One region of the Bradyrhizobium sp. 26S5 genome, then DNA from elsewhere that is predicted to be linked to it. Evidence: predicted binding sites of a transcription regulator. Region 1 holds the regulator's gene; each other region holds the start of a gene.
What was found. The regulator PhoB, encoded in region 1, activates phosphate uptake and scavenging genes when phosphate is short. The targets are predictions, from matches to a motif close to TGTCATNNANCTGTCAT.
Positions count from the first base shown of each region.

Region 2: V5279_RS11950 (alkaline phosphatase D family protein) is a predicted target of PhoB. The motif match lies at 5,252-5,268, and genes of this name have one in related genera.
Region 3: V5279_RS18490 (acetoacetate decarboxylase) is a predicted target of PhoB. The motif match lies at 4,205-4,221, and genes of this name have one in related genera.
Region 4: V5279_RS20020 (RNA degradosome polyphosphate kinase) is a predicted target of PhoB. The motif match lies at 2,800-2,816, and genes of this name have one in related genera.

Region 1 covers NZ_CP145948.1:8,737,085-8,744,437, forward strand. Annotated here, with positions in the region: gene argF (ornithine carbamoyltransferase) at 1-655, opposite strand, end outside; gene V5279_RS41380 (aspartate aminotransferase family protein) at 655-1,863, opposite strand; gene V5279_RS41385 (GcrA family cell cycle regulator) at 2,360-2,872, shown strand; gene phoB (phosphate regulon transcriptional regulator PhoB) at 3,111-3,821, opposite strand; gene phoU (phosphate signaling complex protein PhoU) at 3,951-4,667, opposite strand; gene pstB (phosphate ABC transporter ATP-binding protein PstB) at 4,679-5,497, opposite strand; gene pstA (phosphate ABC transporter permease PstA) at 5,494-6,339, opposite strand; gene pstC (phosphate ABC transporter permease subunit PstC) at 6,344-7,333, opposite strand.
Region 2 covers NZ_CP145948.1:2,543,305-2,550,657, reverse strand. Annotated here, with positions in the region: gene V5279_RS11970 (PLP-dependent aminotransferase family protein) at 1-714, shown strand, start outside; gene V5279_RS11965 (amidohydrolase/deacetylase family metallohydrolase) at 788-2,068, opposite strand; gene V5279_RS11960 (hypothetical protein) at 2,299-2,535, shown strand; gene V5279_RS11955 (aldo/keto reductase) at 2,608-3,426, opposite strand; gene V5279_RS11950 (alkaline phosphatase D family protein) at 3,582-5,162, opposite strand; gene V5279_RS11945 (hypothetical protein) at 5,476-5,907, opposite strand; gene V5279_RS11940 (indolepyruvate ferredoxin oxidoreductase family protein) at 6,046-7,353, opposite strand, start outside.
Region 3 covers NZ_CP145948.1:4,039,242-4,046,594, reverse strand. Annotated here, with positions in the region: gene V5279_RS18505 (MFS transporter) at 1-706, shown strand, start outside; gene V5279_RS18500 (carbohydrate porin) at 734-2,074, opposite strand; gene V5279_RS18495 (transporter) at 2,099-3,118, opposite strand; gene V5279_RS18490 (acetoacetate decarboxylase) at 3,257-4,042, opposite strand; gene V5279_RS18485 (patatin-like phospholipase family protein) at 4,265-5,428, shown strand; gene V5279_RS18480 (acyl-CoA carboxylase subunit beta) at 5,530-7,089, opposite strand; gene V5279_RS18475 (IclR family transcriptional regulator) at 7,019-7,353, opposite strand, start outside.
Region 4 covers NZ_CP145948.1:4,368,891-4,376,243, forward strand. Annotated here, with positions in the region: gene ppx (exopolyphosphatase) at 1-508, opposite strand, end outside; gene V5279_RS20020 (RNA degradosome polyphosphate kinase) at 521-2,725, opposite strand; gene V5279_RS20025 (DnaA ATPase domain-containing protein) at 2,858-3,535, opposite strand; gene V5279_RS20030 (CDP-alcohol phosphatidyltransferase family protein) at 3,597-4,139, opposite strand; gene purM (phosphoribosylformylglycinamidine cyclo-ligase) at 4,300-5,373, shown strand; gene purN (phosphoribosylglycinamide formyltransferase) at 5,370-6,020, shown strand; gene V5279_RS20045 (cold-shock protein) at 6,101-6,304, opposite strand; gene rnd (ribonuclease D) at 6,672-7,353, opposite strand, start outside.

The sequences.
Region 1 (7,353 bases):
CGCCGCGCACGGCGGCTTCCGGATCGGTGCCGAGCATGATCGGCGCGCCGGTCGCCTTGATCCAGTCGCGCATCGGCTTCTTCGGCGAGAGCTCCGGGGGGGTCGCGACATTGAGCTGGAACTTGAAGCGCTCGGCGGCATGTGCCCAGGAGGCCAGCACGTTGTTGTCGTCGCCGGTCCAGGCCACGGTCTTGCCCTCGATCGAGCCGCGGTTTTCCTCATAGGTCATGAGGTCGGCCATCACCTGGCAGGGATGCGAACGGCGGGTCAGGCCGTTGATGACGGGAACGGTGGCGTGGGCCGCGAGCTCGAGCAGCGCGTCATGGTTGAGGATGCGGATCATGATCGCATCGACATAGCGCGACAGCACGCGCGCGGTGTCGGCGATGGTCTCGCCGCGGCCGAGCTGCATCTCGGTGCCGGTCAGCATGATGGATTCACCGCCGAGCTGGCGCATGCCGACGTCGAACGACACCCGGGTGCGGGTCGACGGACGCTCGAAGATCATCGCCAGCGTCTTGCCCTCGAGCGGCTTCCTGCCCTTCTCATGGGCCTTCAGCTTCGCCTTCATGGCGGCGCCGGCGGACAGCATGTTGCGCAGTTCGCCGAGCGGCAGCTCGTTGATATCGAGGAAGTGACGGACCGGCTTGCTCATCATCCCGCCGCCTTCTTCGGCTGGGCCGCCGCTAGCGCAGAGCAGGCGCGCTCGAGCGAGCCGATCGACTGGTCGATCTCGGCCTCGGTGACGATCAGGGGCGCCAGGAAGCGCACCACATTGTCGCCGGCACCGACGGTGAGCAGCTTCTCGTTGCGCAGCGCAGCGACGAGGTCGCCCGAGGGCACCACGGCCTTGACGCCGATCAAAAGGCCCTCGCCGCGCACTTCCGCCAGCACGGACGGATAGCGGTCGACGACGGAAGCGAGCTTCTGCTTGAGCAGCAGCGACATCTTCTGCACGTGATCGAAGAAGCCGGGTTTCAGCATCACGTCGAGCACGGCATTGGCCGCGGCGACCGCCAGCGGATTGCCGCCGAAAGTCGAGCCGTGCGAACCCGGCGCCATGCCCTCAGCGGCCTTGGCGCTCGCCAGCACTGCGCCGATCGGGAAGCCGCCGCCGAGCGCCTTCGCCAGCGACATCACGTCAGGGGTCACGCCGGTGCGCTTGTAGGCGAAAAGATCGCCGGTGCGGCCCATACCGGTCTGCACCTCGTCGAATGCGAGCAGCAGGCCATGCTCGTCGCACAGCGCGCGCAGCGCCTTGAAGAACGCCTGCGGCGCCGAGCGCACGCCGCCCTCGCCCTGCACCGGCTCGATCAGGATGCCGGCGGTATGCGGGCCGATCGCCTTCTTCACCGCCTCGATGTCGCCGTGCGGCACCTGGTCGAAGCCGTCCATCGGCGGGCCAAAACCCTCGAGATATTTTGGCGAGCCGGTCGCGGCCAGCGTACCCAGCGTGCGGCCATGGAAGGCACCTTCGAAGGTGATGATGCGGTAGCGCTCGGGATGGCCCTTGGAGAAGTGATAGTGGCGGACCAGCTTGATCACGCCTTCCATCGCCTCTGCGCCGGAATTGCAGAAGAACACGAAGTCGGCAAAGCTCTGCTCGCACAGCCGGGCGGCCAGCGCCTCGCCGTCCGGGCTCTTGAACAGGTTCGACATGTGCCAGAGCTTGGTCGCCTGTTCCTGCAGCGCCTTGACCAGATGCGGATGCGCATGCCCGAGCGCGTTCACCGCAACGCCCGAGGTGAAATCGAGATAGCGGTCGCCGTTGGTTGCGATCAGCCAGGCGCCCTCGCCGCGCTCGAAGCCGAGATCGACCCGGGCGAAGACGGGGAGCAGATGCGACGAGGCGCTGTTGGTCATGGCGTTCACTGCCGGTTTGAAGCCGACAATTGCCGGGCGGCTTGACGCCAGTGCAGCAACGGCCAGCTTCGGAAAACAAAACGGCCGCCTTTGCGGGCGGCACGTACAGGCATTCTATGCTGCGGCCAGTAGGTGTCAATCGCCAGCAGCCGGCCTTTGCCGACCTTCCTGCGATGCGGAACGAGCGCAATCCGGAGCATTCCGGTGCGGTGGAAAAGCCTCATTGCAGTGCTTAACTTTGTGGGAACATGTGGACGCACGGCCGCGGACTCTTGCGCCAGAGTCACGCCATATTGTAGCGTTTGGCCTGTCGGGTACGACATCTCGTGCGGCAGTACTGGACCCTCTAAGTAGCCTTCGTGTCACACGTAAACGTTCGGGCTCAAAACCGCGCCCGGCGAGGGCTAAGGGATTCTGGCCGCTGGGATTTTGACCCGGATTTGGCTCGCAGCGTCGCTCCAATGACTGGCCGGCGCCATGCGAAAGGAAGAATGCGATGACTGTATTGACCTGGTCCGACGATCGCGTCGAGCAGCTGAAGAAGCTCTGGGAGTCTGGCCTCTCGGCCAGCCAGATCGCCGCGGAACTTGGCAATGTGACGCGAAACGCCGTGATCGGCAAAGTGCATCGGCTCGGCCTCTCCGGCCGCGCCAAGGCCCCCTCCACGGCGGCGCCGCGGCAGCGCAAGGCCCGCCCCGCCCAGCACATGATGCGGGTGGCGCGTCCGGTCTCGCGCGGCAACACCGCGCTGGCGCATGCCTTCGAGGTCGAGATGGAGCCCGATCCGATCTCCTACGACAACGTGGTGCCGATGAGCCAGCGGCTGTCGCTGCTCGAGCTGAACGAAGCCACCTGCCACTGGCCGGTCGGCGATCCCTCGAGCCCGGAATTCTTCTTCTGCGGCGGCAAGGCGCTCGGCGGCCTGCCCTATTGCGCACACCACTCGCGCGTCGCCTACCAGCCCGCCGGCGATCGCCGCCGGCCGTCGGCGAAACCGCAGATCAAGTGAGCACTCGGGAAACTGGCGTAGGACTGAAAAAGAAATCCCCGTGAAAGCGGGGATTTTTTTGTGGCTCGTCGCCCGGATGCATCACCGGCGTCGTCCCGGCGCAGGCCGGGACCCATAACCACGAATGGGTGTTGTTAGAAAGCTGTCTGGCCACTTGCCCATTGCGCCGGCCGCGGCGTATGGGTCCCGGCTTTCGCCGGGACGACGCCGTGTTGCGGCTTGTGAATGCCGCGCGGCCTTACGGCTGCGGCTCGGCCTTCGCGAAGCGGTCGTCGAGCGCGTAGCCGGCGCCGCGCACGGTGCGGATCGGATCCTGCTCGCGGCCCGGATTGAGCAACTTGCGCAGGCGGCCGATATGCACGTCGACGGTGCGCTCGTCGATATAGATGTCGCGGCCCCAGACGCTGTCGAGCAGCTGCTCGCGGCTGAACACCCGGCCGGGATGCTCGAGGAAGAATTCGAGCAGACGATATTCGGTCGGCCCGAGATCGATCGGGCGGCCGGAGCGCGCCACGCGGCGCTTCTCGCGGTCGAGTTCGATATCGCCATAGGTCAGCACGGTGGCAAGCCGCTCCGGGCTCGCACGGCGCAGCAGGCCCTTCACCCGCGCGAGCAGCTCGGGCACCGAGAACGGCTTGACGATGTAATCGTCGGCGCCGGTGGCAAGCCCGCGCACGCGCTCACTCTCCTCGCCGCGCGCGGTCAGCATGATGATCGGAAGCTGCTTGGTCTCGGGCCGCGCCCGCAGACGGCGGCACAGCTCGATGCCGGACAGGCCCGGCAGCATCCAATCGAGTACCACGAGGTCGGGGATGCGCTCCTTCAACCTGGTGTCGGCGTCGTCGCCGCGTCCCACCGTTTCGACGTCGTAGCCTTCCGCATCGAGGTTGTAGCGCAACAGCGTCGTCAGCGCTTCCTCGTCTTCGACTACCAGAATGCGTGCGCTCATCGGTCTAAGTTCTTTCTCTGTGGTGATCCGTTGCCCAAACGCAAACCGAAACACTCAACCCCTGAGCATATTCCCCGTGGAAACGGTTTGTCGCGACGACAATCCGGTTCCGCCGATGCGGATCATGCCCTAGTTGCCCGGCACCGTGGTGGCGAAATTGGTCATATCGCCCTTCGGACGCTTGTCGGTGATCTGCTGGCCCTCGATCATGTAGAACACGGTCTCGGCGATATTGGTGGCGTGGTCGCCGATCCGCTCGATGTTCTTGGCGCAGAACATCAGATGGATACAGAACGAGATGTTGCGCGGATCCTCCATCATGTAGGTAAGCAGCTCGCGGAACAGCGAGGTGCAGATCGCATCGACCTCCTCGTCGCCCTTCCAGACGTTCATCGCCGCCGGCAGATCGTGCGCGGCATAGGCGTCGAGCACCGACTTGACCTGAGACAGTACGAGATCGGTCATGTGCTCGAGGCCGCGGATCAACTTCAGCGGCTGGAAATCGCTCTCCAGCGCCGCGACGCGCTTGCCCATGTTCTTGGCGAGGTCGCCGATCCGCTCGAGGTCAGTCGCGACGCGCATCGCGCTGACGATCTCGCGCAGGTCGATCGCCATCGGCTGGCGGCGAGCGATCGTCAGCACCGCGCGCTCCTCGATGACGCGCTGCAGATTGTCGATCTCGATGTCGGCGGCGACCACGCGCTTGCCCAGCGCGACGTCGCGGCGGATCAGCGCGTCGACCGACTCGGTGATCATGCGCTCGACGAGGCCGCCCATCTCGGCGACCAGGCGGGTCAACTCCTGCAGGTCGCTGTCGAATGCCTTGGCGGTATGTTCAGAAGCCATCGCTTGTCTCCTCAGCCGAACCGGCCGGTGATGTAGTCCTGCGTGCGTCGATCGCTCGGCGAGGTGAAAATCTTGTTGGTGTCGTCGAACTCGATCAGCTCGCCGAGATACATGAAGGCGGTTTTGTCGGAGACGCGCGCCGCCTGCTGCATGTTGTGGGTGACGATCGCGATCGTGTAGTCCTCGGAGAGCTCCTGGATCAGCTCCTCGACCTTGGCGGTCGAGATCGGGTCGAGCGCCGAGCACGGCTCGTCGAACAGGATCACCTCGGGACGCACCGCCACGGTGCGTGCGATGCACAGCCGCTGCTGCTGGCCGCCGGAGAGCGACAGGCCGGAGGCGTTCAGCTTGTCCTTGACCTCGTTCCACAGCGCGCCGCCGCGCAGCGCCTTCTCGACCCGGTCGTCCATCTCGGACTTCGAGATCTTCTCGTAGAGGCGGATGCCGAAGGCGATGTTCTCGTAGATCGTCATCGGGAACGGCGTCGGCTTCTGGAACACCATGCCGACCCGCGCACGCAGCAGATTGAGGTCGAGCTTGGGATCGAGAATGTTGGTCTGGTCCAGCATCAGCTGGCCGACCGCGCGCTGGCCTGGATAGAGGTCATACATCCGGTTGAAGATGCGCAGCAAGGTCGACTTGCCGCAGCCGGACGGGCCGATGAACGCCGTGACGCGGTTGGTGCCGAGCGTCAGGTTGATGTTCTTCAGCGCGTGGTGCTCGCCGTAATAGAAGTTGAGGTTGCGCACCGTGACTTTCGGCGGCGCTTCCGGCAGCGGCACCTGGGGAACGTGGCTCGCGGCAGTCGTGGAGACGGAAAGCTCGGTCATTTTGCGGCCCTTTCGGCACCAAGGATGCGCGCGCCGATGTTCAGCGCGAGCACAGTGAATGTGATGAGCAGCGCACCGCTCCACGCCAGCTCTTTCCAGTAGGCGTAGGGGCTCTGCACGAAGTTGTTGATGGTCACCGGCAGGTTGGCCATGGTCTTGGTCAAATCCCAGCTGAAGAACTGGTTCGACAGCGCGGTGAACAGCAGCGGCGCGGTTTCGCCGGCGACGCGGGCGGTCGCCAGCAGCACGCCGGTGATCAAGCCGGATCGCGCTGCACGATAAGCGATCCGCTTGATCACCAGCGAGCGCGGCAGGCCGAGCGCGGAGGCCGCCTCGCGCAGCGGATTGGGCACCAGCAGCAGCATGTCCTCGGTGGTGCGCAGCACGACCGGGATCACGATCACAGCGAGCGCGAGCGCGCCTGCGATCGCCGAGAAGCCGCGCATCGGCACCACGACCGCACCATAGATGAACAGGCCGATGATGATCGAGGGCGCGCTGAGCAGGATGTCGTTGATGAAGCGGATCACCGAGGTGAGCTTGTCGTTCTTGCCGTATTCGGCGAGGTAGGTGCCGGCGAACAGGCCGAGCGGCGCACCGATGCCGACGCCGATCACGGTCATGATGACCGAGCCGACGATGGCGTTGAGCAGACCGCCGTCGGTCGAGCCCGGCGGCGGCGTGTTCTGGGTGAACAGCTGCACGCTGAGGCCGGCGAGGCCGTTGTAGAGCAGCGTGAACAGGATCAGCGCCAGCCAGGTGACGCCGAACAGCGCCGCGCCGACGCAGAGTGCGCGGATGACGATGTCGCTGCGGCGGCGGGATTTGTAGATCGGGTTCATGGCGCTACTTCCCCGCCTTCGTTTCAAGCCGCATCAGCATCAATCGCGCGCCGGCGAGCACGAAGAAGGTCAGCACGAACAGCAGCAAGCCGAGCAGGATCAGGCCGGACTGGTGCAGGCCGTCGCTCTCGGCGAATTCGGAGGCGATCGCGGCCGAGATCGTGGTGCCCGGCGCGAAGATCGACGACGAGATGCGGAACGAGTTGCCGATGATGAAGGTCACCGCCATGGTCTCACCGAGTGCGCGGCCGAGCGCCAGCATGACGCCGCCGATCACGCCGACCCGGGTGTAGGGGATCACGACGCTGCGGACGACTTCCCAGGTGGTGCAGCCCATGCCGTAGGCGGCCTCCTTCAGCACCGGCGGCACGGTCTTGAACACGTCGACCGAGATCGCGGTGATGAAGGGCAGCACCATGATCGCAAGGATCAGCGCGGCGTTGAACAGGCTGAGATAGGACGGCGGGCCTCCGAACACCGCACCCAGCACGGGCACGCCTTCGAAGATCCGGATCATGAACGGCTGGAACGTGTTGGCCAGGAACGGGCCCAGCACGAAGAAGCCCCACATGCCGTAGATGATCGAGGGGATGCCGGCTAGCAGCTCGATGGCGATGCCGATCGGGCGGCGCAGCATTTGCGGGCAGAGTTCGGTGAGGAAGATGGCGATGCCGATGCCGACCGGGATCGCGATCATCATCGCGATGACCGAGGTGATCAGCGTGCCGTAGATCGGGCCGAGCGCGCCGAGCACCGGCGGATCGGCCGAGGGTGCCCAGCGCTGCGTCCAGAGGAAGGCGAAACCATATTCCTTCATCGCCGGCCAGGCGCCGACGATCAGCGACAGGATGATGCCGCCGAGGATCAACAGAACCGAAATCGCCGAGATGCGGGTGATCCAATAGAAGGTGAGATCACCCAGCTTGAAGGCGCTGAGGGCCTTGGCGCGATCGTACGGTCCCGCGGCTTCCATCACATCGCTCTGAACAGCCATGTCTGCCACGCCAATCCCCT
Region 2 (7,353 bases), 3.5 Mb from region 1:
TACACCATCCCGACCGTGCAGAATCCGACCGGCTCGATCCTTCCTGAGAGCCGCCGCGCCGAGATGCTGAAGCTGTCAAAAGAATACGGCGTGCCGATCTTCGAGGACGATTGCTATGCCGATCTGATCTGGAGCGGCGAACGGCCGCCCGCGATCTATGCGATGAGCAAGCATGGCGGCGTGATCCATATCGGCTCGTTCTCCAAGTCGATCGCACCGGCGTTGCGGGTCGGCTTCATCGTCGCGCCCTGGGAGATCATGTCGCGGATGCTGCCGCTGAAGACCGACGCCGGCTCCGGCGCGCTGGAACAGATGGTGCTATCAGAGTATTGCGCACAGCATTTCTCGACGCACGTGCCCAAACTGACGCGAGGACTGCGCGCAAAACTCGACACGCTGATGGAGGCGCTGAACGAGCAGTTCGGCACCGCGGCCGAATTCGAGGCCCCCAAGGGCGGCATCTTCCTCTGGGTCAAGCTGCCCGACAATGTCGACACGTTGAAGCTCTATCAGGCGGCGCTCGCCGCCAGCGTCTCGATCAATCCGGGACCGGAATGGTCGACCAGCAAGGCGCATTCCGGCAGCCGGCTCCGCCTCTGCTTCGCCAGCCCCTCGCACGCGCAGATCCGCGAGGGCGTCGCGGTGCTGGCCGAGGTGTGCCGCAAGGAGTTCGGCGTACCGGCACGGAGCAGCAATGTGGAGAAGCGCGGCTAATTGAACGCGTCAGGCTGCAGCCGCGCTATCGGTTCACCTCTCCCCAACGAGGAGAGGTGATCGAGAGACCGAGTCACCGCACCGAAAACGGCGCCTGATAGGGCCGGCCGAACGGCACGCCGTTGACCACGGTCTGCACCGGCTTCAACTGCAGATTGCCGTCGCGCTTGTTGTTGCGGGTGTCGACGAAGGTGACCGGGCCTTCGACGAGGTCCATGATGGCGACGTCGCCGGGCGCGCCGCGCTGCAGCGTGCCGATCTTGGGGGCGCGGTTGATGATCCGCGCCGGCACCGAGGTCGCCATCGCCACCACCTGATCCAGCGATGAACCCATCGCGAGGAACTTGCTCATCACGTTCGGCAGGAACGGGATGCCGGGCGAGTTGCCCGAGAAGACATGGATGTCGGAAGAGATCGTGTCGGCCGTGCAGCCCGCCGGAATCGCGATCTCCGCCACCGTGAAATCGAAGCTGCCGCCGCCATGGCCGACATCGAACAGCACGCCGCGCTGCTTAGCTTCGAGCGCTGCGGGCAGCAGCTTGCCGTCCTGCACGATGTTGGTGAAGGCGCCGGACATGTTCGGCGCGCCGGAATAGGCGTGGGTGAGGATATCACCCGGCCGCAGCAGATCGAGAATGTCGGACATTAGCTCCCTGGTCTCGACGCCGCCGATATGCACCATCATCCGCGCCGGCCAACCGCACGTCTCGCAGGCCTGGATGGCGCGCTTCAACGGCTCGATGCCGTGCTTGAAGATGACGTTCTCCGACATCCGCACCTTGACCCCGATCAGGAAGTCCGGGTTCTCGGCAAGCGCCATCGCGCAGGCTTCGACCTGGGCGTTGTCGATATTGTAGAGCTCGGCCACCGGGAACGCCGACAGGCCGTTGTTGGCGATATGGAGGAAGGCGTAGATCCGCGCCCGCGACTGCGCCACGATGAAGCGCCGCAGCGCCGCGAGGTTGTTGACGCCGGCATCGCCGGCCGACACGACGGTCGTGGTGCCCTGGAACTGCACCAGCTCGTCGGCGGGAATGCCGATCGCCGATCCGTACGGATAGACGTGACAGTGCAGGTCGACGAGGCCCGGCATCACGAGCTTGCCCGAGGCGTCGATGGTTTTGGCGGCGCGAGCGGCCGGGATCTCGTCCTCAACAGCCTCGATGATGCCCCAGCGGATGCCGATGTCGCGCTTGCCGCGCAGCGACTGGCTGGGATCAATCACGTCGCCGCTCTTGATCACGAGGTCGAACTTGTCGTCCGGCCCCATCGCCGCAACGGCTGGTCCCGCGATGACGGCGGCAGCGGCCGATCCTGAAACTTTCAAAAAATCCCGGCGCGAAAATCCGCTCACGGCGACGCCCCCCCAATATGATTTTTATGGCGCGATGATGCGTCGGACGCGGCCCTTAGGCAAGGCCATCGAAGCGACGTGCTGCGCTCATCCATCGATTGTGCGCGACAACACGCGACGCACAGCAGCAACTGCAATTGCCTGAACAACCGTTCAGAAAACTCCTCCGTTTCCTCAGGAACGTTTCGATGCCTGTACGGTTTCCTCCACGCATCATTGAGGAGGATGAAATGAAAAAATTTGGCTTTGTTCTTGCGGCTGTCGGTGCGCTTGCAGTGGCCGTTCCGTCGATCGCGAGCGCCGAGACCGTCGTGATCAAGCGCGGCGACCATCATCACTGGGATCGTGGCTGGGGCGCGCGCGCCGAGATGCGCCATGACCGCGGAATGCGCCATGACCGTGGCTGGCATCGCGGCTGGCACCACGACCATGACCGCACGGTGGTCATCAGGCGGGATCGCTACTAAATCGACAGACGGAAAATGGCTCCTCGCGGAGCCATTTTCTTTTTCTACGTTCTCATCAAATGCCCGCCGGGCTCAATCCCACGCCGGCGCAAATCCCGGATTGACGCAGCGCATGTCCTTGCGCAATGCAGCGATCGCCTTGCGGTCGTCGTCGTCGAGCCTGACCTTCAGCGCATCGAGATTGGCCTTTTGGCTTTCGGCGCGCGAGGCTTTCGGGATTGCCGCAACGCCGTCCTGGTCGAGCAGCCATTTCAGCGACACCTGCGCTGCGGTTGCATCATGCTTCTTGCCGATCTTGGCAAGCGTCTCGTCGGTCGCGAAACGGCCCTGGGCCAGCGGACAATAGGCCACCAGCGGGATCGATTTCGCGGCGAGATATTTGCGCACCGGCGTCTGGTCCAGCATCGCATGATATTCGATCTGGTTGCAGGCGATCGGCGCCTTGATGTCCTCGACCACGGTTTTCAGCAGCGCGGTGGTGAAATTGGCGACGCCGATGGCGCGGGTGCGGCCCTCTTCCTTCAGCGTCATCAGCGTCTCGAACACCGCCGGCAGCTTCATGCTCCGCGACGGCCAGTGCACCAGATAGAGATCGACATGATCGAGCCGCAGCTTCTTCAGGCTGGTGTCGAACGCCTTGCGGATCGCGTCCGGCGCCAAATTCTCGTGCCAGACCTTGGTGGTGACGTGCAGGTCATTGCGCGCGACATTCGCGGTCGCGATCGCCGCCCCGATCGCCTCTTCATTGGCGTACATTTCGGCGGTGTCGATGTGCCGGTAACCAAGCCCGAGCGCGCTCTCGACCGCTGCACGGCAGGCGTCGCCCTGCATGCGGAAGGTGCCGAGCCCGAGCTGCGGCAGGTGGATGCCCTGTGTCTGCAGATTTTCCATGGATAGCTCCTGACGCGTGGGGCGCCGATGCCATCGACGACGTCACGCCAGCAAATTGTCTGGAAGGAATGAAATTGGCAGAACTGCCAAGCCACAGTGTGCCCGCAAATTGCCCTCTCCGGCAAGGCATCCATCATCAAGATGTCGCGATGGGTCTAAATGTGTTCCGCCATGATCTGGCCGGGCCGCGCGTCCGGCCGTGGTTCGATGTCGACTGACCAGAGGTCGTGGTTGTCGACGTCCTTCAGCGTCACCGTCATCACAGAGGTCGTGCCGTCGATGTCGACGCGGCCGAAGAATTGCAGGCCGAAGCACGGCGCGAGATTGTCGCCCTGCTCGGCCGAGCAGCCCTTCTGGTACATCGCCTTGGGGCCAAAGGTGTTGTCGAGCTCGCCCGGCGACCAGGTGCCGGCATGCAGCGGACCGGAGACGAACTCCCAGAACGGCTCGAATTCCTGAAACACCGCGCGGTTCGGATCGTAGTGATGCGCGGCGGTGTAGTGCATGTCGGCGGTGAGCCACACCGTGTTGCGGACACCGGCGCGCTTCATGAATGACAACAAATCGGCGATCTCGTGCTCGCGCCGCGCGGGCGGGCCGTCGCCGAGCGCGACCGCATCCAGGCTGACCAGGCCGATCGGCAGATCCGCCGCGATCACCTTCCAGACAGCATCCGACGCCACCAGTTCGCGCTTCAGCCAGGCGAGCTGGCTCTCGCCGAGGATGAATGCCTGGTCCGGATCGCCCTGCCTGTTCCAGCTGGAATCGCGATAGGAGCGCATGTCGATGATGAAGACGTCGAGTAGCGGCCCATAGGGGATCTTGCGATAGACGCGGCCGTCGCGCTCCGGCATCAACCGCATCGGCATGAATTCATGGAAAGCGCGGCGCGCCCGCGCCACCAGACGCGAGGTACCGTCGGTATCATAGCCGGTGGCGTCGGCGGTGCCGACCGGCGACCAGTCGTCGGCCACCTCGTGGTCGTCCCACTGCGCGAACATCGGCACTTCGGCGTGGAATGCGCGAAAATTCTCGTCGAGCCAGTTGTATCTGTAGTTGCCGCGAAACTGGTCGAGGCTGTGCGCGACGACGGATTTCTCCTCAGTGACGATGTTGCGCCAGATCTCGCCGTTCGGCAGCGTCTGCTGCGGCGGCACCGTGCAATCCGCATAGATGTGGTCGCCGGAATGGATGAAGAAATCCGGGCGCTCGTTGAGCATGGTGCGGTAGCTGCGCAAGCCGCCGCGCGCGGGGTCGATGCCCCAGCCCTGCCCGACAACGTCGCCGGACCACACGAACGAGATCGAGCGCCGGTCGACCGGCGCGGTGCGGAAATGCCCGACACGGCTTTCGCCGGCGGTGCCGTCGCGATCCGCGAAGCTGATGCGATAGAACAGGTCCTGGCCCGGCGGCAGCCCGTCAAGCAGCAGCTTTGCGGTGAAGTCGCGCTCGGGCAGCGCATCGGCGGATGCGGTGCGCAGGATCGTGGCAAAGCTCTCGACGCTAGCGCATTCGATCTGCATCCGCGCGGCGCGATCGGCGCGGGCCCAGATGACAGCGGAATCGCTCGCCACATCGCCGGACTGGATACCCGCGATCGCGGGACGATCCGCAGCACGGCTCAGATAGGGTTTTGCGAGCGAGCCCAATCCCGCCAGCGCAGCCGTCGAGGCCGAGCGCACCAGAAGCTGACGCCTTGTAAGGCCTCGTCCCCTCGCGGAGATCGCTGTCGGCATCGAATAACCTTCGTCGAATCGCAACGAAGGTTTTGCCTGCGCCGTTTGACTCCGCCCTTACGGTTTCTTGACTCTCCGCCGACGGTTTTGCGACGGCGGGATGACTCGGGAAGGATGCCTATTGGATCAGCGTCGAACGCGAGATGCTCCGGATAAACCCGTCATCCTGAGGAGGCCGCAAAGCGGCCGTCTCGAAGGATGGACGGCCCGGCCTGTGGCCGATTCATCCTTCGAGGCTCGCTCCGCTCGCACCTCAGGATGACGGGTTTGCTGGCGTTGACGTGCTGATAAGAGCAAACGTACGGAGCGCCCCTCACCGCTGCCAGTTACAGATGCCGCCGGTGCGGCACGGCCAGGTCTGGATCCTGGTGTCGCGGGCTTCGGCATCGAGCGGGTTCGCGTGCCGCCTTGCAAGCTTGGCACGGGCCGGGACGCGCGCGACCGCGCGCGGCTTCTCGGGCTGCGCCGTTACCTTTGCCGTCCGGGCGGCCTTCTGTGATGCGACCTTCGGCTGCTCGACCATCGGCTCGACATTGGCACGCTGATCCGGACCGTGGTCGGTCTTCGCCTCGACCGGAACCGGCTCGAACTGCGCCGGCGGCCCGAGTCGCTTCGGCGACAGCACTGCCTGGGAAAGATCGAGGCTGAAGAACTCGCTGGGGCGGTACTCGTCAGCCAGCGCCACGCCACCCACAGCCAGGCACGCGGTACAAACGATTGCAACCAAAGCGCTTTTCAGGACCATCAAAGGGCCTCCTGAAATCACTCGAATAGAACAGCCATCATGTAGGAGCCCGGCCGCGCGAATCCACCCCGCTGTTGCGGGCAGGGTTACCGATCAACCGAGGCGGCCGTGGAAAGTTCCCGCGGCCCGCCGCCTGCCCTACTCGGCCGCCTGCGCCAGCGGCTGGCCGATCGCGCGCTCCAGCCGCGCGCATTCGGTGCGGTAGCGGGCGACGTTGCCCTCCTTGATGTGGCCGTAGCCGCGCACGAGGTCTGCAGCCTTGGCCAGCGCCACCAGCCGCGGCAGGTCGAGCGGCTTCGTGCCGTCGAGATGACGCAGGATCATCGCCGAATACTCGATCGGCAGGGCACGCTCCATCTTGCGCTCCGCGGTATAGCCGAAGATGTCGAACGCGGTGCCGCGCAGGCCCTTCAGCCCGGCCAGCAGGCCGAACGCCTTGAAGATCCACGGGCCGAACTCGCGCTTCTGCAAACGCCCGGTGACGGGATCGCGCTGCGCCAGCAGCGGCGGCGCCAGCAGGACCTTCAAACCGGAATTGCCCTCGAACTGCTCCTTCAAGGCCTTGCCGAACTCGCCGTCCGAATAGAGCCGCGCGACCTCGTATTCGTCCTTGTACGCCATCAGCTTGAACAGGCCCTTTGCAAAGGCCTCGGTCAGGTCCTGCGAGCCCGGCGCGGCCGCGGCCTCAGCGGTGCGGACGCGCGCGACGTCGTCGAGATAGCGTTTTGCATAGGCCGCGTCCTGATAGTCGGTGAGGAATTTGGCGCGGAACGCGATCGCTTCGTCGAGCGTCTTCTTTGCCGGCGCTGTGCCTGCGCTCTTGAAGCGCGCGGCGCTGACCACGCGTTGCAGATCATGCGCGGCAAGCCGACCCCAAGAGAACGCGGTCTTGTTCATCTCGATCGCGGCGCCGTTGAGCTCGATCGCCTTCAGGATCGCATCGAGCGACAGCGGGATCGCGCCGCGCTGGAACGCAAAACCGGGCATGAAGGCGTTGGTCGCGATGCTGTCGCCCATCAGGGCGGTCGCAAGCCCGGTGGCGTCGAGGATGTCGAGATCATCGGGCCGCACCGCGCCGTTCAGCGCGTCGCGCATCGCACCAGCCTCGAAATCAATATCGGGATCGATCACGAAGCTCGCGGTCGGCAACAGATCGGCGTTGACGACGGCCCGGGTGACGCCGCGCTCGGCGCGGCTCAGCGCCGGCACGCTGGTGGCCACGACAAGGTCGCAGCCGAGGATGAGATTGGCATTGCCGGGCGCGATGCGGACCGTGGTCAGCATGTCGGACGCCGGCGCGAGGCGGACGTGGCTCATGACCGCGCCGTTCTTCTGAGACAGGCCGGTGAAGTCGAGCGTCGAGCAGGCGAGACCCTCGACATGCGCGGCCATGCCGAGCAGCGCGCCGATGGTGATGACGCCGGTGCCGCCGATGCCGGTGATCAG
Region 3 (7,353 bases), 4.7 Mb from region 1:
AAGCGACGTCGGCCTGCGCCCGTTCGGCGATGACGGCACCGCGCCCCTCCCCGCGCCGCCGCCGGCCAATACGCCGATCATGGCGGTCGCGCTCGGCACGCTGCGCGATTCCTCGAAATCGTCGGTGTTCTGGATCCTGTTCGCGACCTTCTTCGTCTGCGGCGCATCGACCAACGGCCTGGTCCAGGTCCACCTGATCCCGATGTGTCTCGATTACGGCATCCCGCAGGTGCAGGCCGCCAGCCTGCTCGCCGCAATGGGCATCTTCGACTTCTTCGGCACCATCGTCTCGGGCTGGCTGTCGGACCGCTACGACAACCGCTATCTGCTGTTCTGGTATTACGGTCTGCGCGGCCTCTCGCTGCTGTTCCTGCCGTTCTCCGACTTCACGTTCTACGGATTGTCGCTGTTTGCGATGTTCTACGGACTCGACTGGATCGCGACCGTGCCGCCGACGGTGCGCCTCACGGCGCAGCGCTTCGGCGCCGAGCGTGCCAATCTGGTGTTCGGCTGGATCTTCGCCGGCCACCAGCTCGGCGCCGGCACCGCCGCATTCGGCGCCGGCCTGTCGCGCACCCTCTATCAGAGCTATCTGCCGGCGTTCTTCATTGCCGGCGCGCTCTGCGTGTTCGCCGCGCTGATCGCGCTGGCGATCGCACGGCCGCAACCGAAGCCAGCGGCCGAGCCGAAACCGGCGGCGGCTTGAGGCCCTCGCCTGCGCGACTTGCGCTGGTCAGTACGAGAGGATGGTGCGCATCCCGAACACGATGCTGTCCTTGATCCGATGCGTCTGCGTCGGATCATTGGGGTCGACGGCGCCGCCGCCGGGATGGGCGATGTATTGAAACATCGGCTGCATCGTGAAATTGGCATTCACGACGTGCTGGTAGGTGATCTCGAGGATCGCCTCATAGTCGCGGATCGGATACGCCGTGCCGGTGAAGATCTGGGTATCGCGATCGAGCGCGCGGGCGGCGTCGGAAATCCTGCCGTAAATCCCGGCAATGCCGAACCGGTCGTCCGGATATTTGTCGCTGAAGCCGGTGAACAGGAAGCCGCCGTCGACATAGGTGCTGATGAGGTTGCGGTCCGACGGGCTGACCGAAACTCGCATGAAGAACGCGACGCCCTTGTCCGCGTCCGGCTCAACGCGCGCGAGCAACTGCTCATAGACCATGAAGATGCCGTTGTCCCGTCGCAGCCACCGGGTGTCGCCGGAGCTGTTGGGATCGGCGAGCGACAGCCCGTCGGCCCCGAAGCGCTGATCGGCGAACGACATCATGTGATACCAGCCGCCGCCGGTGATCGTGGCCGGCAGCTTGCTCTCGCCGATCTCGAACTTGTATTTGAGCTGGCCGATCCACCAGGGCGGATCGTTGACGCGGAACAGGATCCCGTGCGGATTGAGGAGTTGCGGATCCTCGGTTCCCTGCGGTGGAGCGGCCGAACCGTCAAACAGCCCCAGATAGGCCGTGAGGCGGTCGGTCAGGCTTGCCTTGATGCGGATCCCGGGCACGGCAAGCGCCGGCGATGGCCCGCCGGTCGGAAGATTGACGCCGGTGATGCCGGGCCAGCCCAACGCCGAATTGATGAAGATGTCGTCGTACTGGCTGTCGATGAACTCGACGTCGGAGCCCTGCTGGCCGACGCGCACCGCGAGCCTGCCGTCCAGGAGCTTCTGCTCGATCCAGAACTCGTAGAGCCGCGTCGCCGGCAGCGACTCGACGCCGGACACCAGAAACAAGTTGCCGACATAGCCCCGCGACAGCCCGTCGCCATGGATCTGGAACATGTTGGCGTGGAAGGTCGCGCCGGTCCAGCCCATCACCTTCTCGAGGTCGATCGTGGTGCCGAGATCGAGACGGCCGGTATAGGCCGCACCGTTGCTCACACCTCCCGAGGTGTTGGTAAACGCCTCGCCGATATAGGTCATGCTGAACTGGTAGCCGGCCTCCTCCGGCGCGGCGCGCGTATCCGCGATCCGATCGGCGACCGGCTTGTCGTCCGCATGCGCCGGGGCGCAGAGCGCGAGGGCCGCGGCCACCAGTGTTGCGCGGGAAAGAGCTCTGCTCATGGGAGATGCCGCGGTGCGATCGCGCTATTTGACGATGCGCAGCCGTCGCATCAGCAGATAAGCCAAGAGCGCCGATCCGACCAACAAGCCAGCAGCCCACAGAAATCCGCTGTCGACATCGGTCAGCGGCAATCCCTTGGTGTTCATGCCGAAGATGCCGGTGACGAGCGTCGGCGGCAGCAGCATCATGGTGACGACGGACAGCGCATGCAGATGCTTGTTGCTCTCCTCCTCGAGCTTGAAGCGCAGCTCTTCCTCGAGAAGGCGGCTGCGCTCGCGCAGTTCGACGATGTCGTGGTCGAGGCCGTCGAGCCGCTGTGCCAGCTTGCCGGCCTGCAACCGCAGCGCCGGGCTGAGATTGTCCATGTTCTTCAGCTCGAGCCGGTGAAACAGCACACGCAAACCGGCGAGCTGGCGATGCAGCCGCACGCAGGTCCGGCGCATCCGCCCGAGCGTGCCGCGCATCTCGGAATTGGTTTCGCCGGCGACCACCCGGTCCTCGATCGCATCGATCTCGGTGCCGATCTTGTCGGCCATGCGGTCCATGGTGTCGGCGACCTCATGGATGATCTTTTCCAGCAGCGCCGCGACGCTCTCGACGCGATAGCCACTTTCGAGCACGCGGCGCGTCGCGTCGACCGCGCAGAGCGCCTGGTGGCGTCCGCTGATCAGGAGACGCTCGGTCATCGCAAACCGAAGGAAGTCGGTCTCCTCGGTCGGAGCATCGATGCTGCGCACCAGATCGGAGAACACGCCATAGACGCAATTGTCGATGGTGTGGATCTGCTGGAATTCGTCGTTCGACAGCAGCAGGTCGCGCGCGAGCTGCGGGATGTGCATGTTGGCGAGCCACGCGCGGGTACGGACATCGCTCAGGTTGAAGTGCAGCCACAACCTTCCGTCATGGCTCGGCTCGATCGGTTTGTCGATTGGAAGCGCCTCGGCACGGCCGTCGTGGTGCAGGCGAAACGCCCATACCAGGCCGGGGACGGCCTCACGCGTCAGCAGCGAGCCGACAGGAGCAGGAGGTGGATCAGCCAGCATGGCCGCTCTCCAAGAGAATCTTCAAGGCAACCGCGCGAAATGACATGCTCAAAAACCCGCCGCCGCGCAAAACCGGGCGGGCGCGTCCTTCGTCATATTGGAGGACGCGCCCGTTACAGTTTTATGTCAGCGACAGCCCTACTCGGCCGCAAGGCCGGTCGGCGTCGCCGCCTCGGCGGCTTCCTTGTTGTAGTCGTGCACCACGCGGCCGAACGGCAGCGTCAGGTCGGCGAGGAAATGGTGCGCGCCGACGACGCGCTTGACCGGGAAATCCGCGACCGGCGCGTTGACATGCGGCACCAGATGCAGCCGGCCCGGCCCGATCCACGATCCCTTGACGACGATGTCGGTCAGGTTGATCGCAACCAGTTGGCAGATTTCGAGATGGCCGTCGACGCCGGGGATCATCTTCAGATTGATCTGCGTCTTCGACAGCGTGGCGCGGGTGATGTCGCCATTGCCCGCCATGCTCTCGTGCTTGTAGCCCATCGTGCCCATCGCAACGAGCTGGCCGGCATATTCCAGCGTGCCGGTCAGCGTGTCCTTGACGATCTCGAGCTTCGGGTGGGCGTACTTCTTCGGAAAGCCCCAGATCTCACGGCCGGCCGCGATCGGCGGATCATCGTCGAGATACATCTGGCAGACGAAGTTGACCTCTTCGCCATGCAGGCGCGCGGGGATCACAAGGCCGGACTCGGTGTAGCTGCCGAAGCCGGAGCTGTCGGGCATCTTGATCCATTCGTAATGCACGATCGCCTGCTCGATCGGCTCCAGCGGCTCAGGCAGGCCGGCACGGATCAGCTCCGGATCGGTCTCATAGGTGATGACAAGGAATTCGCGATCGATGAAGCGGTAGGGACCGGCGGGATAGCTCGGACCGGCGGCCGGCATGGACGGAAGCTTGAGCAGATCTTCCCTGCGCATCGCAATAACCCCCTGTTTGAAAAGCTTGCGCGGAAGCTAACGGCCGAGATTGACAGCGAGATGAGGGATTTCCGTCAGCCGCATGACCCGCGTTTCGCTGATGAGGCCAATGCTAACCATGCAGGCAGGCACGGCGGATGCGCCATGGGCCGACGCGGCGTTTGTCATCACGGCGTCATCGGCGCCCTGAATTCTCGCCGCGAATTTTTTGGAGTGTCTGAGATGGACGCGCGAACCCCTCATTTTGACGATATCGAGCACGCGACGCCCGGCTGGCGCCCCGAAGGCTGCGATCGCGTGGCGCTGGTGCTGCAGGGCGGCGGCGCGCTCGGCGCCTATCAGGCCGGCGTCTACCAGGCGCTGCATGAATCCAACATCGAGCCCGACTGGGTCTGCGGCGTCTCGATCGGCGCGATCAACTCGGCGATCATCGCCGGCAATCCGCCGGAGAAGCGACTGGAGCGGCTGCACACATTCTGGGATCGCATCACCAGCCGCAAGATCTGGCATTACACGCCTGATGGCGACATCTTCCGCAAGGCGCGCAATTTCACCAGCTCATGGCTGACGACGACGCTCGGGCAACCCGGCTTCTTCACCCCGCATCAGACCAATCCGTGGTTCAGCCCGGCCGGCGCGCACACCGCCACCAGCTATTACGACACCACGCCGTTGCGTGAATCACTGCTCGAGCTGGTCGATTTCGACCGCATCAATTCCAAGACAATGCGGTTTGCGGTCGGCGCGGTGAATGTGCTGTCCGGCAACTTCATCTATTTCGACAATGCCCATGACGAGATCATCCCTGAGCACATCATGGCGAGCGGCGCGCTGCCGCCGGCGCTGCCGATGGTGAAGGTCGGCACCGATCATTTCTGGGACGGCGGCATCGTCTCCAACACGCCGCTGCAGCACCTGCTGGACCAGGAAGACAACGCCAACTCGCTGGTGTTCCAGGTCGACCTGTTCTCGGCGCGCGGCGCGCTGCCGCGCGACATCCAGGACGTGATGGCCCGCCACAAGGACATCATGTATTCGTCGCGCACCCGCTACAACACCGACGTCTACCGCAAGACCTACAATCTGCGCACCGCCCTGCACAACGCGTTGGGGAAAATCCCCGACGATCAGCTCTCGGATGAAGAGCGCCAGCTCAAGAAGGCGAACAGCCGGCTGCCCGGAATCACGTTGCTGCAGCTGATCTATCAGCAGAAGGCCTATGAGGGCGACGCCAAGGACCACGAATTCTCCGGCACCTCGATGCGCGAGCACTGGGTGAGCGGACACGAGGACACCAAGCGTTCGCTGAAGCATCGCGAATGGATCAAGATGCCGGAGAACGGCATGGGCATCGTGATCCACGACGTGCATCGGGAGAGCGAGTAGCACGCGTCGTCATTCCGGGATGGTCCGAAGGACCAGACCCGGAATCTCGGGATTCCGGGTTCGATGCTTCGCATCGCCCCGGAATGACGGCGTGAAAAAGCTTACGGCCGCGTCGACATGTTGCCCGGCGGGCCCGGGGTGCGGATCGGTTCGGCCAGACGCGCGAATTCGCAGAGCAGCGAGCGCGTCTTGCGCGGATCGATCACCTCCTCTACCCAGAACTTCTCGGCCGAGCGGAACGGCGAGCGCAGCTTGTTGAGGCGATCCTCGATCTCGCGCAGCTTGGCGGCGGGATCACTGGCCGCGTCGATCTCGGCGCGATAGGCCGCCTCGATGCCGCCCTCCAGCGGCAGCGAGCCCCAATAGGCCGACGGCCAAGCATAGCGCATCGAGAACCGGTTGGCCGGCTGATGCACCACGCCGGCGACACCGAAAGCGTTGCGGATGATGATGGTGCACCACGGCACCGTGCTCTGGTTGACTGCGGCCATCGCCCGCACGCCGTGGCGGATGGTCGCCGACTTCTCCGCCTCGAGCCCGATCATGAAGCCCGGGCAGTCCATCAGATAGACCACCGGTAGATGGAAGGTCTCGGCGAAGTCGACCCACCGCACCACCTTCTGGCAGGCGTCCGCGGTCCACGAGCCGCCATAGTGGAACGGATCGCTGCCGAGCAGCAGCACCGCCCTGCCCTCGATCCGCGCCAGTCCGGTGATCACAGGCCGGCCGAAATTGGCGGCGACCTCGAAGAACGAGCCCTTGTCGACGACGGCCTCGATGATCGGCCGCATCTTGTAGACCTGCCTGCGGTTGCGCGGCACGGCCTTCAGCAGCGCCTCCTCGGCGCGTTCCGGATCGTCGGTGCAGGGAATGGTCGGCGGCAGATCGTAGACCGACGACGGCAGATAGGACAGGAAGCGCCGCGCGTAGTCGAACGCCTCCTCCTCGGTCTCGACCGCCTGATCGATCGCGCCGGCGCGGGTCTGGATGTCGGCGCCGCCGAGCTCCTGCTTGGTGAGGTCCTGACCCAGGCGCTTCACCACCGGCGGACCGGCGACGAACATCGCGGAGCTCTTGGTCATGACCGAGTAATGCGTCGCCGCCAGCCGCGCCGCACCTAAGCCGGCGACCGAACCGAGGCCGAGGCCGACCACCGGCACGCGCGCCAGATTGGCGGTCGTGTACCAGTACCAGCGCGTGCCGCCGACGCCGCCGGGCAGATTGGCGGCGCCCTTGGTCTCGATCGTCTTCACCGAGCCGCCGCCGCCCGAACCTTCAATCACGCGAACGATCGGCAGGCGGAAATCATGCGCCATCTCCTCCGCCATCAGCGGCTTGGCGGAGATCGATGCATCGGCCGAGCCGCCGCGCACGGTGAAATCGTCGCCGACCACCACCACGGTGCGGCCGTCGACCCTGGCGCGGCCGAACACGCAGTTCGCCGGCGTCAGATGCTTGAGTTCGTTGCTCTCGTCATATTCGGCGATGCCGGAGATGGCACCGACCTCGTGGAAGCTGCTCTGGTCGACGAGCTTGTCGATGCGCTCACGAACGGTGAGCCGGCCCTGGTCGCGCTGTCGCTTGACCTTGTCAACGCCTCCCATCTCCCGCGCGAACGCTTCGCGCCGGGCGAGGTCGTCGAGTTCCGGCTTCCAGTTCATTCATTGCCTCCGTCTTGATCATTTTGTTGTTGTTATGGGCGGCGACCGATAGCGATTTGCGTTCGATCCGATTGCTGAAGATATCGCCGTCGGCGCCTTCGAGCAGGCTGCCGAGCGCGGCGGCGAGTTCGACCATTTGCGGTGCGACCTCGCGGTGCAGCCGCTCTTCGTCATACATCGCCGAGAGCAGGCCGATCGTGGTGACCACATAGGTCTGATATTGCGGCGACCACAGCGGCACCGCGACGCCGTTGATATGCGGGC
Region 4 (7,353 bases), 4.4 Mb from region 1:
GCAGCGCGAGGCTGCCGAGCGGCAGCGTCACGCCGCTGCGCACGCGGTTGCCCTTGACGTCGATCAGCTCGAGCGAGCCGCCGCCGAGATCGCCGACGATGCCGTTCGGATTGTGCACGCCCGACACGACGCCGAGCGCGGACAGTTTCGCTTCACGCGGTCCGGACAGAATCTCGATCTTGGCGCCGCAGATGCGCTCGGCCTTGGCGATGAAGTCCGGACCGTTCTTGGCGTCGCGGCAGGCCGCGGTCGCGATCGCATAGACGCGGCCGACCTGCTGGATCCTGCACAGCGCGCGAAAGCGGCGCAGCGCGGTGAGCGCCTTGTTGACCGCATCGGTCGCGAGCAGGCCGGTGCTCTGCACCTCGCGTCCGAGCCCGCACAGCGCCTTCTCGTTGAAGATCGTGACGAGGCTGCGCGCCATCGCCTCGTAGACCACGAGACGAACCGAGTTCGAGCCGATATCGATCACAGCGACGCTGGAAGCGCGCTTCCGCGGCCGCTTCACAGGAAAGCCCCCTTAAGACGATGGCTGCTGACGCTCGTTGCGACGCGTGAGCCGGCGCGGTGAAGATTCCTTGAGAGACTTACCACGGCCGGACAGACTCGGATTTGTCATGAAGTAGTCATGCAGGTTGAACGGCTCTTCGCCTTTCGCGGCCTTCATACGCGTTGACGACCCGTCCGGCAACAATTGCCAGCTCTGCTCGGTGTCCTTCAGGTTCGCGACCATGATCTGTTCGAGAACCTGCTGATGCACCGTGGGATTTTGCAGCGGACAGAGAACCTCGACGCGGCGGTCGAGGTTCCGCGGCATCATGTCGGCGGACGAGATATACACAGCAGCTTTTGTGCTCGGCAGGCCCTGACCCATGCCGAAGCAATAGATCCGGCCGTGTTCCAGGAACCGGCCGATCACCGATTTGACGCGAATATTCTCCGACAATCCCGGCAGCCCCGGCCGCAGGCAGCAGATGCCGCGCACCACGAGCTCGATCGAGACGCCGGCCTGCGAGGCCTCGTACAGGGCGTCGATGATGTCGGGATCGACCAGCGCGTTCATTTTCATCCAGATCGCGCCGGGCCGGCCATGTTTGACGTGGGCGATCTCGCCGTGGATGTGCTCGATGATCCGCTTGCGCAATGTCAGCGGCGACACCGCCATCTTCTCGATGTCGCTCGGCTCGGCATAACCGGTGATGTAGTTGAACACCCGCGCGACGTCGCGGCCGATGATCGGGTCCGACGTAAAGTAGGAGACGTCGGTGTAGATGCGCGCGGTGACCGGATGATAGTTGCCGGTGCCGGTGTGCACATAGGTCGTGAGATTTCCGCCCTCGCGGCGCACCACCATCGACAGCTTGGCGTGCGTCTTCAGTTCGATGAACCCGTAGACGACCTGCACGCCGGCGCGTTCGAGGTCGCGCGCCCAGCGGATATTGGCCTCCTCGTCGAAGCGCGCCTTCAACTCGATCAGCGCGGTCACCGACTTGCCGGCCTCGGCGGCATCCGCCAGCGCGCGCACGACCGGCGAGTTGTTCGAGGTGCGGTAGAGTGTCTGCTTGATCGCGACGACGTCGGGGTCACGCGCAGCCTGCTGCAGGAACTGCACGACGACGTCGAAGGACTCGTAGGGATGATGGACCACGAGGTCCTTCTGCCGGATAGCGGCGAAGATATCGCCGCCATGGTCGCGCACCCGCTCGGGATGGCGCGGCACATAGGGCGGGAATTCGAGGTCCGGGCGATCGAGGCGGGTCAGCTGCGACAGCTCGTTCATCGCCAGCACGCCGTCGACCAGGATCACTTCATCATCCGCCGCCGACAGAGCGTGCTGCACGAAGCTGCGGAGCTCTTCCGGCATCTTGGCTTCGATCTCGAGCCGGATCACCGATCCGCGCCGGCGGCGCTTCAGCGCCGTCTCGAACAGGCGAACGAGGTCCTCGGCTTCTTCCTCGATTTCGAGTTCGGAGTCCCTGATGATGCGAAACGCGCCCTGGCCCTTGACGGTGTAGCCGGGGAACAGGCGGCCGATGAACAGACCAGTGGCCTGCTCGAGTGTGATCAGCCGCGCCGGACCGCCGTCCTTCGTGGAGGGAAGGCGGATGAAGCGGTCGATCTTGCCGGGCATGCGGATCAGCGCGTTCATCGCCTTGCCGTCGGATATCCGCGACAATTGCAGCGCCACCGTGAAGCCGAGGTTCGGGATGAACGGGAAGGGATGCGCCGGGTCGATCGCCAGCGGCGTCAGCAGCGGGAAGATGTTGTGGAGGAAGTGATCTTCGATCCAGGTGCGTTCGGATTTGGTGACGTCGCGCCCGTCGACCAGCTGGATGCCGACCTTGGACAGGATCGTCCGCAGATCGCTCCAGATCGCCTGCTGGTCGGAGGCGAGCTGTGAGACGGTCTTGTTGATCATCACGAGCTGCTCGGCCGGCAGCAGGCCGTCCGGGCTGCGCTCGGCAATGCCTTCGCGGACCTGCGCCTTGATGCCGGCGACGCGGACCATGAAGAACTCGTCAAGGTTATTCGCCGAAATCGACAGGAAGCGGACCCGCTCCAGCACAGGATGGCCGGTATTGACCGATTCCTCGAGCACCCGGCGGTTGAAGTGCAGCCAGGAGAGCTCCCGGTTGATGAATCGCTCGGGGCTGGATGCAATCGCCGGGACGGCGGGTAGCTCCGCCTCTTTTTCTTTGATTTCAGTAGCTTGTGCCGAGTCCATCAAGTGCTGGTCCAATTCGGGGCAGGGAGCCGGAGCGGTGTAGCCGAGGGCCGCACAGACCATGTGATATTGCGATGACGTTTCGATGACATTGATGTTCCGCCGGCCTGCGCCGTCAAGCCGCGGGACCCGTCAGGCATCGCGCAACAGTTCCGCCGCCAGCGCCCGCGTCACCGGACGGCCGAGCCGCAGTGCCTCGGTGTCCAGGAGCTCGACCGCCTGCCGGACGGCGGTATAGGAGCGCTCGATCCGGTTGCAGAGGTAGCTGACCAGCGGCTCGTCCACGTTCATCTGGCGGTCGGCGCAGAATTTTACGATCAGGCCGCGGAACAGCTGGTCGTCGGGCGGCAGCAGCGTCACCGTCGGCACCGCGCGGAGCCGGGAGCGCAGGTCGCGCAATTCGATCTCGAACGCTGACGGCGGAATGCGCGCCGTGATCAGCACGAAGGCATCGTCCTGGCGCGCGAGATTCATCAGATGGAACATCGCGCGCTCGTCGAAATCCGACGGCCTCAGGTCCTCGACCACCAGCGCTCCGGTCGCAAGCGCGGTCGGCACCGCCTCGGCGGTCAGCGCATGCGCGGCGGTCGAGCGCGCGCCGGCGCTCTCGGTCCAGATCGCGGCGAGGTGGCTTTTACCGGAGCCGTCCGGTCCCACCAGCAGCATGATTCGGTTCGGCCAGTCGGGCCAGCCATCGATCAGCGCCAGCGCAGCCTCATTGGCGGGCCCCTCGAGGAAATCGTCGCGGGTCAGTTTCTCCTCGTGCGGCAGGGCCAAGGCCAATTGACGAGGTTGAACGCTACCGGCCACGCAAGTCTCCAAACCGCTTCATTTTAGCATGAAAACCGGCTTCCACTTTTCCGGATCATGCCTACCGAGCTTCGATCGTGCTCATGTGCCGCACCCACTCCACGAGATAGAGGGACACCGAACCCAAAGTAAAGATCGTGACCAAACCCATCAGGATCAGGTCGTAGGGGTGCGGCTGGAAGCCGAAGCCGAGCGAGGCCAGCACCAGCGCTGCGAATGCGACCTGCGCCACCGTGTTGAGCTTCGACACCATCAGCGGCTTCATCTCGACCGGCTTGTCGAACAACCATGACACAATCACGGCGGAGACGATCATGATGTCGCGCGACACCACCAGAATCACGATCCAGCGCGGTACCGCGCCCCAGATTCCGAGCGCGACATAGATCGACACCAGCAGCGCCTTGTCGGCGAGCGGGTCGAGCAGGGCGCCGAGCTCGCTCGTCATGTTGAAGCGCTTGGCGAGGAAACCGTCGACTGCGTCCGAGACGCCGGCGATCACGAAGATCGCGAACGCGATCTCCATCTGGCTGGACACGATGGCCCAGACGATCACCGGCACCAGGATGATGCGGCCGAGGGTGATGATATTCGGAATGCTCAACTTGAGTCGCTTCCCGGCTAGAAGCCTGATTTTACTCGATATCCGGCTCTTTTGCGCAGTGGCCGGATGTTATCTACATAGTATCGCAGCAGCATTGCCGCGAGCCATTGCGCGGGGGCGGAATTCCTCGTAACCAGCCCCTTATCATCTGGAATTGGGCATGACCGAGCGCAAAAACGGGCTCACTTACGCGGATTCGGGTGTCGATATCGACGCCGGCAATCGTCTGGTCGATCTGATCAAGCCGATGGTGCGGGCCACCGCGCGGCCGGGTGCGGACGCCGAGATCGGCGGATTCGGCGGGTTGTTCGACCTCAAGGCCGCCGGCTTCAAGGATCCGGTCCTGGTGGCCGCCACCGACGGCGTCGGCACCAAGCTGAAGATCGCGATCGAGACCAGCATCCATGGCGGCATCGGCATCGATTTGGTCGCGATGTCGGTCAACGACCTCGTCGTGCAGGGCGCGGAACCGCTGTTCTTTCTCGATTATTTCGCCTGTGGCAAGCTCCATCCGGAGGCCACCGCGCAGATCGTCGCTGGCATTGCCGAGGGCTGCCGCGAATCCGGCTGCGCGCTGATCGGCGGCGAGACCGCCGAGATGCCCGGCCTCTACAAGGACGGCGATTACGACCTCGGCGGCTTTGCGGTCGGCGCGGCCGAGCGCGGCACCCTGTTGCCGACGGCCGATATCGCGGCGGGCGACGCCGTGATCGGCCTTGCCTCCTCGGGCGTGCACTCCAACGGCTACTCGCTGGTGCGCAAGATCGTCGAGCAATCCGGCGTTGCCTATGACGCGCCGGCGCCGTTCGCGCCGGTCATGACGCTCGGCGCGGCGCTGCTGACGCCGACCAAGCTCTATGTGAAGTCCTGCCTGCGCGCGATCCGCGAGACCGGCGCGGTGAAGGGGCTCGCCCACATCACCGGCGGCGGCTTCACCGACAACATTCCGCGCGTATTGCCGAAGCACCTCGGCGTCGGCATCGATCTGGCGCGGCTGCCGGTGCTGCCGGTGTTCAAATGGCTGGCCGAGCAGGGCGGCATCGCCGAGCTCGAGCTGCTGCGCACCTTCAACTGCGGCATCGGCATGATCGCGATCGTCAGGCCGAACGCGGTCGATGCGGTGACCGAGGCCTTCACCGCCGGCGGCGAGACCGTGACGCTGCTCGGTGAGGTGATCGAAGCCAAAGGTGAGCATCGCGTGGTCTATAACGGTCATCTCGATCTCTCGCGATGAAGCGCCGCACAGCCATTCTCATTTCCGGCCGCGGCTCCAACATGGCCGCGCTGATCGAGGCTGCCAAAGCTGCGGATTTTCCGGCCGAGATCGTCGCCGTGATCTCCAACCGCGCCAACGCAGGCGGGCTCGAGAAGGCGGCCGCGAGCGGCATTCCGACCATCGTCATCGAGAGCAAGCCGTTCGGCAAAGACCGCGCCGGCTTCGAGGCGGTGCTGCAGAAAGCGCTCGACGACAGGCAGGTCGAGCTGATCTGCCTTGGCGGCTTCATGCGGCTGTTCACCGCCGAATTCGCCCGGCACTGGTACGGCCGGATGCTCAACATCCATCCTTCGCTGCTGCCGTGTTTCCCCGGCCTCGATCCGCACGGCCAGGCCTTGCGCGCAGGGGTCAAGCTGTCGGGAGCGACGGTACATTTCGTGATCCCGGAGACCGATGCCGGTCCGATCGTGATGCAGGGCGCGGTCACGGTGGCTGACGACGACACGCCCGAGACGCTCGCCGCACGCGTGATCGGAATCGAGCATCGCATCTATCCGGAAGCGCTGCGGCTCCTGGCGTCCGGCCGGCTGAAGCTCGAAGGCGAGCTCTGCAAGACGCAGGGCAGCGCGGCGACCGACAGCACGCTGATCGCGCCGCAGAGCTAGGGCACGCTCGCGCCGAGGGTAGTCCCCCGGGGTGATGCGACCGGGGGAGGCATCAGGATGAAATCCGCCGACAGCGACGTTCAGTGAACCTTGAGGTTCTCTGCCGACGCCTTGCCGCGGTTCTCCACCAGCTCGTACTCGACCGTCTGGTTCTCGTTGAGTGTGCTCAACCCGGCGCGCTCGACCGCCGAGATGTGGACGAACACATCCTTGTCGCCGACGGCCGGCTTGATGAACCCGTATCCTTTGGTCGGGTTGAACCATTTGACGGTACCCTTCGGCATCGTCTCTCTCCCAGTTTAGACATAAAAAAGACGCGGCCACGTTTTCCACGTGCCACGCCACAAGCGGGCTTTCCGCTGTCTGTTCAATTCGGGGGTCTTCAGATCCAAAGTCTTCAAGTCCGAAGTTTCGCCTCTCGAAGCCTTGGATATCAACGTCGCGAAACGCACAGTCGAACGGCCGCAATCCGATTGTGAAGCGATTGCAACACGAAAATTGCGCCTTAGCAAGCCAGCTCGCCGCGGTAGTTTCGCGTGACGCAACCGGAGCCTGTGGCCGGCGGAGGCCGCCATGGCGCATTCGGCCACTGGCCGACGGTGCGGGGCGCTGCCGCTTCGCGCGCAGCAGAGGGCTCCGACCCGACGTGCGCTAGCTCCGATCCACCCGCACCACGCGGCCCTTGTCGATCGCGAGCGCGAGCTGGCCGTGCTTGAGCTTGAGCGCGGCCTCGCCGAACAATTCGCGCCGCCAGCCGTGCAGGGCGCCGACCTCGGCCTGATCGTCGGCCGCGATCTGCTCGAGATCGTCGACGGTGGCGATCACCTTGCTGGCGACGCCGTGGCGCTCCGAGGTCATGCGCAGCAGCACCTTCAGCAGCTCGACGGTCGCGGCACCATTGGAGTTGTTGCGGGGCTTTTCCAGCTTGGGAAGCGACGCCTGGTCGCGCGCCAGCCCGCGCTGCACGGCAGCAATGATGTCGGCGCCCCATTTCGAGCGCTCAAAACCCTTCGGCAGCGAACGCAGATTGCCGAGCTTGTCGAGCGAGGTCGGCGCATGGGTGGCGATATCGCCGACCGCATCGTCCTTGAGCACGCGCGAGCGCGGCACGTCGCGGCTCTGCGCCTCCTGCTCGCGCCAGGCCGCGACCTCGATCAGCACCGCGAGTTCGCGCGGCTTGCGGACGCGGGTCTTGAGCCGCTCCCAGGCACGCTCGGGATGGAAATCGTAGGTCTTCGGCGAGGTCAGGACCTCCATCTCCTCGCTGACCCACTCGCTGCGGTCGCGCTTCCTGAGATCGGCGTCGAGTGCTGCGAAGACTTCGCGCAAATGG